DNA from 3 places in the Kluyvera sichuanensis genome. Region 2 is predicted to be linked to each of the others. Evidence: predicted binding sites of a transcription regulator. Region 2 holds the regulator's gene; each other region holds the start of a gene.
What was found. The regulator CRP, encoded in region 2, controls carbon source genes, mostly activating them, when cyclic AMP is high. The targets are predictions, from matches to a motif close to ATGTGANNNNNNTCACAT.

Region 1: the regulator CRP is predicted to act here: its motif matches at 2,417-2,434, upstream of udp (uridine phosphorylase).
Region 3: the regulator CRP is predicted to act here: its motif matches at 2,696-2,713, upstream of ldtB (L,D-transpeptidase).

The regions. Positions count from the first base shown of each region.
Region 1 is NZ_CP162271.1:3,955,276-3,959,529, forward strand. Features, by position in the region: gene metE (5-methyltetrahydropteroyltriglutamate--homocysteine S-methyltransferase) at 1-1,462, shown strand, start outside; gene AB2B48_RS19025 (dienelactone hydrolase family protein) at 1,509-2,321, opposite strand; gene udp (uridine phosphorylase) at 2,559-3,320, shown strand; gene AB2B48_RS19035 (CZB domain-containing protein) at 3,374-3,811, opposite strand; gene rmuC (DNA recombination protein RmuC) at 4,211-4,254, shown strand, end outside.
Region 2 is NZ_CP162271.1:3,294,087-3,298,340, forward strand. Features, by position in the region: gene AB2B48_RS15975 (phosphoribulokinase) at 56-919, shown strand; gene AB2B48_RS15980 (OsmC family protein) at 1,016-1,420, opposite strand; gene crp (cAMP-activated global transcriptional regulator CRP) at 1,725-2,357, shown strand; gene AB2B48_RS15990 (YccS/YhfK family putative transporter) at 2,412-4,254, shown strand, end outside.
Region 3 is NZ_CP162271.1:219,767-224,020, forward strand. Features, by position in the region: gene AB2B48_RS01080 (glycoside hydrolase family 1 protein) at 1-899, shown strand, start outside; gene AB2B48_RS01085 (GntR family transcriptional regulator) at 915-1,631, shown strand; gene ldtB (L,D-transpeptidase) at 1,677-2,597, opposite strand; gene AB2B48_RS01095 (ABC-F family ATPase) at 2,816-4,254, shown strand, end outside.

The DNA of each region.
Region 1 (4,254 bases), 660 kb from region 2:
GCACGGTAAAGATGATGTTGAAGCCCTGCATCAGCGCCTGCCCGCTGACTGGCTGCTCTCCGCTGGCCTGGTTAACGGCCGCAACGTCTGGCGCGCCGACCTTACTGAAAAATATGCGCAGATTAAAGCGCTGGTGGGTAAACGTGACCTCTGGGTCGCCTCTTCCTGCTCGCTGCTGCACAGTCCTATCGATCTGAGCGTCGAAACCCGCCTGGACGCAGAAGTGAAGAGCTGGTTTGCCTTCGCCTTACAAAAATGTGGTGAGCTGGCGCTGCTTCGTGATGCGCTGAACACCGGCAACACGGCGGCACTGGTCGAGTGGAGCGCGCCGATTCAGGCTCGCCGTCACTCAACCCGCGTGCACAATGCGGCAGTGGAACAGCGTCTGGCGGCGATTACCGCCAAAGACAGCCAGCGTGCTAGTGCTTACCCGGTACGCGCTGAAGCGCAGCGTTCTCGCTTTAATCTTCCGGCCTGGCCGACCACAACGATCGGCTCTTTCCCGCAAACCACCGAGATTCGCGGCCTGCGTCTGGATTTCAAAAAGGGGAATCTGGACGCGAATAACTACCGCACCGGCATTGCCGAACACATTAAGCAGGCGATCGTCGAACAGGAGCGTCTGGGGCTCGATGTGCTGGTGCACGGTGAAGCCGAGCGTAACGATATGGTGGAATACTTCGGTGAACACCTCGATGGTTTCGTCTTTACCCAGAACGGCTGGGTGCAGAGCTACGGTTCTCGCTGCGTGAAGCCGCCCGTTGTCATCGGCGATGTGAGCCGACCGGAAGCGATCACCGTGGAGTGGGCGAAGTATGCCCAGTCTCTGACCGACAAACCGGTGAAAGGGATGCTGACCGGTCCGGTCACGATTCTTTGCTGGTCCTTCCCGCGTGAAGACGTGACCCGTGAAACCATCGCTAAGCAGATTGCGCTGGCGCTGCGTGATGAAGTGGCGGATCTGGAAGCGGCCGGTATTGGTATCATCCAGATCGATGAGCCAGCACTGCGTGAAGGTCTACCGCTGCGCCGTAGCGATTGGGCCGCCTACCTGGAGTGGGGCGTGGAAGCCTTCCGTATTAACGCCGCGGTGGCGCAGGATGATACCCAAATCCACACCCACATGTGTTACTGCGAGTTCAACGACATCATGGATTCCATTGCGGCACTGGATGCGGATGTGATCACTATCGAAACCTCCCGTTCCGATATGGAGCTGCTGGAGTCGTTCGAAGAGTTCGACTACCCGAATGAAATCGGGCCGGGCGTCTATGACATTCACTCGCCGAACGTACCAAGCGTGGAGTGGATTGAGGCTCTGCTGAAGAAAGCCGAGCAGCGCATTCCGGCGGAGCGCCTGTGGGTTAACCCGGACTGTGGTCTGAAAACGCGTGGCTGGCCAGAAACCCGTGCTGCACTGGCGAACATGGTCAAAGCGGCGCAGAACCTGCGTCAGGCTTAAAAAATCAAACGGAGGCTAACGCCTCCGTTTTCCTTTACTAAGGGAACTAGCCTTTTTTCCCGCCGTACTGCGCAAACCACGCCAGCATACGCTGCCAGCCATCTTTCGCTGACTCTTCATGATAGCTCGGGCGGTAATCGGCGTTGAACGCATGACCGGCTTCCGGGTAAACCACGATCTCGGCATTTGCATTGGCCGCTCGTAGCGCGTGGCGCATCGTTTCAACCGACTCCAGCGGAATCCCCGTGTCCTGGCCACCGTACAGACCTAGCACCGGGGCGCTAAGATCGACCGCGATGTCGACCGGGTTTTTCGGCATCTTCAGCGTTTTGTCACCCACCAGACGGCCATACCAGGCAACGGCGGCTTTGAGCTGCGGGTTATGTGCGGCGTATAGCCAGGTAATGCGGCCACCCCAGCAAAAGCCCGTCATCAATAAACGGCTGGCATCACCGCCGTTACGTGCCGCCCAGTTGGCGACGTGATCGAGGTCGGCCAGCACCTGCGCGTCGGGGACTTTTGACACCAGGCCGCTAAACAGCGAGGGGACATCGTCATAATCGTTCGGGTCGCCCTGACGGAAGTAGAGCTCTGGTGCGACAGCCAGATAGCCCTCTAACGCCAGACGACGACAAATATCGCGGATGTGTTCGTGGACACCAAAAATCTCCTGCACTACGATGATTACCGGCAGCGGCGCATCGCTATGCTTAGGGCGAGCGTAGTACGCTGGCAGCGTATCACCCTGTGAAGGAATAGAGGTTTCTCCCGCTGAGATAGCCTCTTCGGGCGTATGAACGGTGGTTGAGGCGTGAGGTGAAGCCGCAGGGGCAAATCCAGGTTGTCTGTTGGTTGTCATGGCATTCTCCGTACCCTTTTAATGAACTCATAGCCAAATCACATTGCCTGAATGCGGCGTATTTTTGGTCAGCAGGGAGTAACAATAACTTGTTAATGTGATGTGAATCACTAATTGCGTGGAATTTAATGTAATATTTTTAATTCTTAGTGATTGTGGTCACGAAAAGATGTTGTGGTCTTCTATAAAGTACATTTTTGCTTCTTCTGACAAAACTGAACCACAGAGGAGTTCTTTATGTCCAAGTCTGATGTTTTTCATCTCGGCCTCACCAAAAGCGACCTTCAAGGGGCTACACTCGCTATCGTCCCAGGTGACCCGGAACGTGTGGAAAAGATCGCCGCGCTAATGGAAAAGCCGGTAAAACTGGCATCTCACCGTGAATTTACCTCCTGGCGTGCCGAACTTGATGGCAAGTCAGTGATCGTTTGCTCTACCGGTATCGGTGGTCCATCCACCTCTATCGCCGTGGAAGAACTGGCCCAACTGGGTATCCGCACCTTCCTGCGCGTAGGCACCACCGGCGCCATTCAGCCGCATATCAACGTCGGTGACGTTCTGGTGACCACCGCTTCCGTCCGTCTGGATGGGGCGAGCCTGCACTTTGCGCCGATGGAATACCCGGCAGTCGCTGACTTCGCGTGTACGACTGCGCTGGTTGAAGCGGCGAAAGCCGTAGGTGCGACCACGCACATCGGCGTAACCGCCTCTTCCGATACCTTCTATCCGGGTCAGGAACGCTATGACACCTTCTCCGGCCGCGTAGTGAGAAACTACAAAGGCTCGATGGAAGAGTGGCAGTCAATGGGCGTAATGAACTACGAGATGGAATCCGCGACGCTGCTAACCATGTGCTCAAGCCAGGGTCTGCGTGCGGGGATGGTTGCTGGCGTTATCGTTAACCGTACCCAGCAGGAAATCCCGAACGCTGAGACGATGAAGCAGACTGAAAGCCACGCGGTGAAAATCGTGGTGGAAGCGGCACGCCGCCTGCTGTAAAGGAATGCTCAAGTATAAAGGCCTCATACGAGGCCTTTTTTATATTCGGCAATTTAATGTTGTGAGGCTTCTAATAACTCGCCCAGAGATAATCCCACTTCTTCTGACAATGGCATCAGTTCATTCTTTACAGTCGCTAACGCCTCCATAAAATGGCCTTTCTTATGTAGCGATACAATAGAACCGGCACATTGATGAAACTGTGCATGGAGTTCACGAAAGCGTTCATATTCAGGATGTTTAGCTAATGACTTGCCTTCGTTATATATCCATTCACCAACCTGGCACAACGCATCGTTAGAGACCTGTGCAGCATCAAACTCATCTTCCCGATGCTCTCGCAGGGCGGTAATCCAGCGTTCACGCCATGCAATATGAAAAGCAATGGCCTCTTCAAGGATTAAGCCGTTCAGGTTTTGCTGTTCCTTAGGAATGCCAAGGCTAATATTTTCACCTGCAATTCTCTTTTTTATCCATGTGCTAAATTCCATAATATTCTCCATGTTTATGGTTGCTATCTATGTTCTATAGTCGTATTGCTCATAGGGATTAATAACTAATAAATTTATTCTTATATTATTAGGCGTTGCTGTAGTTGCCTGGGATAATATACTTATTAAGGGTATGGTAATTTATGTTGCCAGGCAATGACATTATAAATATATTTTTGTAATATATATATTTGTTATTACTCTTTCGTTGTATATTTTCCTTGCTGTTTAAATAATTTTTGAAAATGATATGAGAAATATTACTTATTATATAAATAGCACTCTGCAGGTTCATCTCTCTCTTTTTGCGTGGAGGCTCGCAGGAAACCGCTTTAAAACTGGACGTTTATACAGCACAATTCTATTTTGTGCAGATAACCGGTTTATGCAGGGGGCATTGTGGATATTGCCGTGGTGATTTATGCGCTGGTCGCGCTGGCGGG
Region 2 (4,254 bases):
ACGATAGGGAGCGTTTTACCCGCTTCCGTTGTCGTCTGTTCAGGGAGTTATTCGCATGTCTGCCAAACATCCGGTCATTGCCGTTACCGGCTCCAGCGGAGCAGGAACCACCACCACCAGCCTCGCGTTTCGTAAAATCTTTGCTCAGCTCAACCTGCGCGCGGCGGAAGTCGAAGGCGACAGCTTTCACCGCTATACCCGTCCGGAAATGGATATGGCTATCCGCAAGGCCCGTGACCTTGGCCGCCATATCAGCTACTTCGGCCCGGATGCCAACGACTTTGGCCTGCTGGAACAGACCTTTCGCGACTACGGCCTGAACGGGCAAGGGAAATCGCGTAAATACCTGCATACCTACGACGAGGCGGTGCCGTGGAACCAGGTGCCCGGTACGTTTACGCCGTGGCAGCCGCTGCCGGAACCGACCGATGTGCTGTTCTATGAAGGACTGCACGGTGGCGTCGTTACCCCGCAGCACGATGTGGCTCGCCATGTTGATCTGTTGGTCGGCGTGGTACCGATTGTTAACCTGGAGTGGATTCAGAAGATGATCCGCGACACCAGCGAGCGCGGTCACTCTCGTGAGGCAGTGATGGATTCGGTGGTGCGGTCGATGGAAGACTACATCAACTTCATTACCCCGCAGTTCTCCCGCACTCATATCAACTTCCAGCGCGTGCCGACGGTCGACACCTCTAACCCATTTGCGGCCAAAAGCATTCCGTCGCTGGACGAGAGTTTCGTGGTGATTCACTTCCGTAATCTCGACCACATCGACTACCCGTGGCTACTGGCCATGTTGCAGGGTTCATTTATCTCGCATATGAATACGCTGGTCGTTCCCGGTGGGAAGATGGGGCTGGCGATGGAATTAATCATGACGCCGCTGGTGCAGCGTCTGATGGAAGGTCGGAACTAGCATCAAGACCAGGTAGCCCGGACGAGGCGCGCGAGCACCGACGCCGGGAATGGCCCCGGCGTTACTACGTTCGGCCGGGCTACGTCTGGCATGTAATCAGCCTTCAATCACTTCGTAAGAGTGAGTGATGTTCACCGCTTTTTCGAGCATCAGCGCAACCGAGCAGTATTTCTCAGCAGAGAGATCGACCGCACGCGATACCGCCGCATCCTTCAACGCTTTACCGGTGACGATAAAGTGCAGGTTGATGTGCGTAAACAGACGCGGGGCTTCTTCACGACGCTCGGAGGTGAGCTTCACTTCGCAGTCGGTCACGTCATTGCGACCTTTTTGCAGGATGGAGACCACGTCAATCGCGCTGCAACCGCCGGCGGCCATCAGCACCACTTCCATCGGGCTTGGCGCTTTATCGCCAGAGTTACCGTCCATCAAAATTTGGTGGCCTGAAGCTGACTCACCGAGGAAGGTTAACCCCTCAACCCATTTCACACGCGCTTGCATAATATTTAACTCCCAGGTTGCAATTTTCTTCTCAGATTACGCGCACATAACAATTCTCGCAATGGAAGGCGATCGACGTCATGCTGAAGCGAGACACCAGGAGACACACGGCAAAAGCTATGCTAAAACAGTCAGGATGCTACGGTAATACATAAACGTACTGCATGTATGCAGAGGACATCACATTACAGGCTGCGACCCTATTCGACAGCCGACTTCCCAGGTAACGGGAAGGATACTATTGCAACCAGTGGCTGCAATGTTTTTGCCGCTGGGAAGAGCTTATAACAGAGGATAACCGCGCATGGTGCTTGGCAAACCGCAAACAGACCCTACTCTCGAATGGTTCTTGTCTCATTGCCATATTCATAAGTACCCATCGAAGAGCACGCTGATTCACCAGGGTGAAAAAGCAGAGACGCTGTATTACATCGTAAAAGGCTCCGTGGCTGTACTCATCAAGGACGAAGAAGGCAAAGAGATGATCCTCTCTTACCTCAACCAGGGCGATTTTATCGGCGAGCTGGGTCTGTTCGAAGAAGGCCAGGAACGCAGCGCATGGGTACGAGCAAAAACCGCTTGTGAAGTTGCTGAAATCTCTTATAAAAAATTCCGTCAGCTGATCCAGGTTAACCCGGACATTCTGATGCGTCTCTCTTCTCAGATGGCGCGTCGTCTGCAGGTCACTTCCGAAAAAGTCGGTAACCTGGCCTTCCTGGACGTTACCGGTCGTATCGCACAGACCCTGCTGAACCTGGCAAAACAGCCTGATGCGATGACCCACCCAGACGGTATGCAGATTAAAATCACCCGTCAGGAAATCGGTCAGATCGTTGGCTGCTCCCGTGAAACCGTGGGCCGTATTCTGAAAATGCTGGAAGATCAGAACCTGATCTCCGCGCACGGCAAAACCATTGTCGTTTACGGTACCCGCTAATCCGGCCCAAAATGGCGTATTGTGAAAGCAATACGCCATTTTTGTTTTCCCCCTATGTGGCGCAGGCTGATTTACCACCCGGAAGTCAACTATGCACTGCGGCAAACGCTGGTGTTATGCCTGCCGGTTGCCATCGGGCTGCTTCTCGGCCACCTCCAGCAAGGTCTGCTGTTCTCCTTAGTGCCCGCCTGCTGCAATATCGCTGGCCTCGACACGCCGCATAAACGCTTTTTTAAGCGCCTGATTATTGGCGGCTGCCTGTTTGCTGGCTGTAGCCTTGCCGTACAGCTGCTGCTGGAACACGACATTTCCCTACCGTTGATTCTCACCGGGCTGGCGCTGCTGCTGGGCGTCACGGCGGAAATCAGCGCGCTGCACGGGCGGCTGCTGCCTGCCTCGCTGATTGCTTCCATCTTTACCCTAAGCCTGGCGGGTAATATGCCCATCTGGGAGCCATTGCTGCTCTACGCGCTGGGCACGCTCTGGTACGGGCTGTTTAACTGGTGGTGGTTCTGGATGTGGCGCGAACAGCCGCTGCGGGAATCGCTGAGCCTGCTCTATCGCCAGCTTGCCGAATACTGCGAGGCTAAATATAGCCTGCTGACCCAGCACACCGACCCGAGCACCGCGCTGCCGCCGCTGCTGACTCGCCAGCAGAAAGTGGTGGATCTGATTTCCCAATGCTATCAGCAGTTGCACATGCTTGCGGCTAACCAGCACAACGACTACAAGCGCCTGCTGCGCGCCTTCCAGGTGGGGCTCGATTTACAGGAGCATATCTCCGTCAGCCTGCACCAACCGGAAGAGGTACAAAAGCTGGTTGAACGCAGCCACGCCGAAGCGGTGATCCGCTGGAACGCCCAGACCGTCGCGGCACGCCTGAGGGTACTGGCAGACGATATTCTCTATCACCGCTACCCGACTCGCTTCAATATGGATAAGCAGATCGGCGCGCTGGAAAAAATTGCCGACCAGCATCCGGATAACCCGGTCGGCCAGTTCTGCGCCTGGCACTTCAGCCGTATCGCCCGCGTGCTGCGCTCCCAGCGACCGCTCTACCCGCGTGACCTGATGGCCGATAAACAGCGCCGCCTGCCGCTATTCCCGGCGCTTAAAAACTACCTGTCGCTGAAATCCCCGGCCCTGCGCAACGCCGCCCGGCTCAGCGTGATGCTGAGCATCGCCAGCCTGATGGGCGCAGCGCTGCACCTACCGAAGCCTTACTGGATCCTGATGACGGTGCTGCTGGTCACGCAGAACGGCTACGGCGCAACCCGCGTACGTATATTCCACCGCGCGGCGGGCACGCTGGCGGGGCTGGTGATTGCCGCCGTCGTCCTGCACTTCCATGCGCCGGAAGGGCTGGCGCTGACAGGCATGCTTATCGTCACGCTGGGGAGTTACCTGATCATCCGTCGCCACTACGGCTGGGCCACCGTTGGCTTTACTATCACTGCCGTGTATACCCTGCAGATTCTGACGCTGAACGGCGAGCAGTTCATCGTCGCCCGCTTTATCGACACCATCATCGGCTGCCTGATTGCCTTTGGCGGCATGATCTGGCTCTGGCCACAGTGGCAAAGCGGCCAGCTGCGGCAAAACGCTCAGGCGGCGCTGGAGGCAGACCAGGAGGCCATTCGTCTCATCTTAAGCCCCGACCCGCAGGCACCGAAGCTTGCCTACCAGCGGATGCGCGTCAACCAGGCACACAACACGCTCTTCAACACGCTGAATCAGGCCATGCAGGAGCCGGGCTTCAACTCGCGTTATCTGGCAGATATGAAGCTGTGGGTCACCCATAGTCAGTTTATCGTCGAGCACATTAATGCCATGACCACGCTGGCGCGCGAGCACAATATGCTGACGCCGGATCTGGCGCAGCAGTATCTGGAATCCT
Region 3 (4,254 bases), 2.0 Mb from region 2:
TTAACGAGCAGAATCTCTACCATATGCCGGAAACGTTCCTGATCTCCGGCTATATGCGCGGCGACAAAACCCTGCGCGAGCTTTATGAAATCCAGCACCACGTGATGATGGCCCACGCGCATCTCACCAATTACTTGCATGAGACCAAACCGGGCAAGCTGATGGGCGGCATGCTGGCGCACGCTCAGGTTTATCCGGCCACCTGTAAGCCGCGAGATGTGTTCTGCGCCCAACAACTGGATGAGTTCTTCAACCAGAACCTGCTGCGTGCCTTTGCGGGCGAGGGCTACAGCCCGGAAGTGATGCACTTCGTTAAGCAGTCCGGCTTTGATGACATCTATCGCGAGGAAGACCTGGCGGTGCTGGCGACCATGAAAAACGATTACATGGCCTTCAGCTACTACGCCAGCCGCACCCTCAACAGCGACGCTGTTCCGGAAGGCACGGCGGTGAACAATTATATGCTGTTTGGCGACACGCCGAACCCGCACCTGAAAGCGACGGAGTGGAACTGGCAGATAGACCCGCTCGGTTTTCGCAGTATTATTACGCGCTATTACAATGACTGGCGTCTGCCGGTATTCCCGATTGAGAACGGCATTGGGGTGATCGAATCCTGGGACGGCGAACATATCATCGAAGATGACTATCGTATTGCCTATCATCGTGACCATATCAACGCCATGAAAGCGGCGATGTTTGAAGATGGCGCGCAGGTCATTGGCTATCTTGGCTGGGGGCTGATTGATATTCTGAGCTCGCAGGGAGATATGCGTAAACGTTACGGCGTGGTCTACGTCAACCGTGAAAACCACGATTTAAAAGACCTGAAGCGTGTGCCGAAGAAAAGCTATGAATGGCTGAAAAAAGCGATTCATAGCAATGGTGAAGAGATGTAATAACAGGAGTGGGCCATGGCGGCGAAATACATCGCGATAGCGCGGGAAATTAAAAAACGGATTATCAGTCGGCAGTATTCCGCCTCTGAACCATTGCCCGACCAGTTTGCACTGGCGGCGGAGTTCGGTACCAGCCGGATGACCATTCAGCAGGCTATGCGCCAGCTGATCGTCGAAGGGCTGGTGTATACCCGTCAGGGCCAGGGCACGTTTGTGCGTAAGAATTTCCTGCAGCTTTCACAGTGGGACGTTCCCGGCGCCGACTACTCCGGGGCCACCGAAACCTGGGAGCATCTTGGCACCGTGGAAAGCCAGGTCATTCGCTTTGAACTGCGTTTTCCTACGGAAAAAGAGCAGGCTTCGCTGCTGGTTAACGCCGATGCGCCGGTCTATGACTTTGTCCGTCTGCGTCTGCTCAACGGCGAGCCGCTGTCGCTGGATATGACCGTGATGCCGGTGTCGCTGGTGCCAGGGCTAAGTAAAGCGCATCTTGAAAGTTCGGTGTTTCGCTATGTGCAGGAAAATCTGGGCTTGAAGATGATGGGATCGTATCGGGTGGTGCGGGCAATTAAACCCGACACGCTCGATCAGCAGCACCTAAGCTGTGAGCCCGGCGACCCGGTGCTGGAGGTGGAGCAGGTTATTTACCTGGATGACGGCACGCCGCTGGAGTACGCGCACTGCCACTATCGCTACGATCATGGCGGCATAGTGATAGTGAATAACGGATAAAAAAATGGCGGGTAATTAACCCGCCATTTTTATGTCGTCAGGCAATTAGTTCAGACGAACTGGCATACCGGAACGGTTTTTAACCGCCTGGTCAACGATGCTCTGGTCAACGTCAGCCTGGCTGGTCACGCTCTGCACGGCTTTGGTCAGCACAACCGGAACGGTTTCGCCGCCTTCAAACTGGGCTTCGGTGGTAGACAGTGGGTTGTGAACTTCCATAAAGCGGCTGCCGTCTGGTTCGGTGGTCACTTTTACAGGCTCATCAATGAACTGCACGCGAGTACCGACCGGCACGTTCTGGAACAGGAACTTGATGTCTTCGTTACGCAGACGTACGCAGCCGTGGCTTACGCGCAGGCCAATACCGAAGTTGGCGTTGGTACCGTGGATAGCGTACAGACGGCCGATATACAGCGCGTACAGACCCATCGGGTTATCCGGGCCAGCAGGAACGACGGCTGGCAGCGGGTTACCGGCTGCGGCATATTCAGCGTGCATTTTCGCCGTTGGGGTCCAGGTTGGGCCCGCTTTCTTACGTTCTACCTTGGTGGTCCAGTTGATAGGCGTATCTTTGCCCAGCTGGCCGATACCGATTGGCAGCACGATCACGGTGTTGGTGCCCTTCGGATAGTAGTACAGACGCATTTCTGCACTGTTAATGACGATACCTTCATGCACGGTGTCCGGCAGGATCAGCTGCTGAGGAATGTTCAGCACGCTACCGCCTTTCGGCAGGTAGGTATCCACGCCAGGGTTAGCTTCCAGCATGTTAGACAGACCCATCTGGTACTGGGCCGCGAAGTATTCCAGCGGTTGCTTATTGTCTTCAGGAATGGTGATTACCTGATTCTGACCGACAATGCGGCTTCCATCGGTTGGCAGCGGGTAGGTTACCGCCGATGCCGAATTACAGAAGCCTACGACAGCAAGCGCCGCAGCGAAAAGCGTAGTTAATTTCATGTTCATGTTGTGCGAGGTATCAGTGCCATTACAGCGGTTGTTTGAGAATTCAGACTGTTGGTAGGAGCGCATTATATGTGCATTCCTCCCCGCAGGGAATTCGGATGTGTACGAAATCACATTTTTTTCACTTGAGTTACAGTTTAGTCACTGGCGAAGGCGGGCGCTTTTTATTCGGAATTGTGGCAGAATAGGCGGTTTGTCACATTCTTCAGGATACTCCCGTGTTAGTTACCAGCAACGTTACCATGCAGTTCGGCAGTAAGCCGCTGTTCGAAAATATCTCCGTCAAATTTGGCGGCGGCAACCGTTACGGCCTGATTGGCGCAAACGGGAGCGGCAAATCTACCTTTATGAAAATCCTCGGCGGCGACTTAGAACCGACGCTGGGCAACGTTTCCCTCGATCCGAACGAGCGCATCGGTAAGCTGCGTCAGGATCAGTTCGCCTTCGAAGAGTACTCCGTACTCGATACCGTGATCATGGGTCACGGCGAGCTGTGGGAAGTGAAACAAGAGCGCGACCGCATCTATGGTCTGGCGGAAATGAGCGAAGAAGACGGCTACAAAGTGGCCGACCTCGAAGTGCTCTACGGCGAAATGGACGGTTACTCTGCGGAATCACGCGCAGGCGAACTGCTGCTGGGCGTGGGCATTCCGCTGGAGCAGCACTACGGCCTGATGAGCGAAGTGGCTCCGGGCTGGAAACTGCGTGTGCTGCTGGCGCAGGCGCTGTTCTCTAACCCAGACATCCTGCTGCTCGATGAACCAACGAACAACCTGGACATCGACACCATCCGCTGGCTGGAGCAGACGCTGAACGAACGCGACAGCACCATGATCATCATTTCGCACGACCGTCACTTCCTGAACATGGTCTGCACCCACATGGCTGACCTCGACTACGGCGAACTGCGCGTATACGCCGGTAACTACGACGAGTACATGACCGCAGCGACCCAGGCGCGTGAACGTCTGCTGGCCGATAACGCCAAGAAAAAAGCGCAGATTGCTGACCTGCAGTCGTTCGTTAGCCGCTTTAGCGCCAACGCCTCTAAATCTCGTCAGGCGACCTCTCGTGCCCGTCAGATTGACAAAATCAAGCTCGACGAAGTGAAGGCCTCCAGCCGTCAGAACCCGTTCATCCGTTTCGAACAGGAGAAGAAACTGTTCCGTAACGCGCTGGAAGTCGAAGCGCTGACTAAAGGTTTTGATAACGGCCCGCTGTTTAAAAACTTCAACCTGATGATGGAAGTGGGCGAGAAGATCGCCATTATCGGTGCCAACGGCGTCGGTAAATCCACCATGCTGAAAACCCTGGTTGGCGAACTGGCACCGGATAGCGGTACCGTGAAATGGTCCGAGAACGCCAGCATTGGCTATTACGCGCAGGATCACGCCGAAGATTTCGATAACGATCTCTCCGTGTTTGACTGGATGAGCCAGTGGAAACAGGAAGGCGACGACGAGCAGGTGGTTCGTGGTTTCCTTGGCCGTCTGCTGTTCAGCCAGGACGATATCAAGAAGCCGGCGAAAGTACTGTCCGGTGGTGAGAAGGGCCGTATGCTGTTTGGTAAGCTGATGATGCAGAAACCAAACATTCTGGTGATGGATGAACCAACCAACCACCTGGATATGGAATCTATCGAATCACTGAACATGGC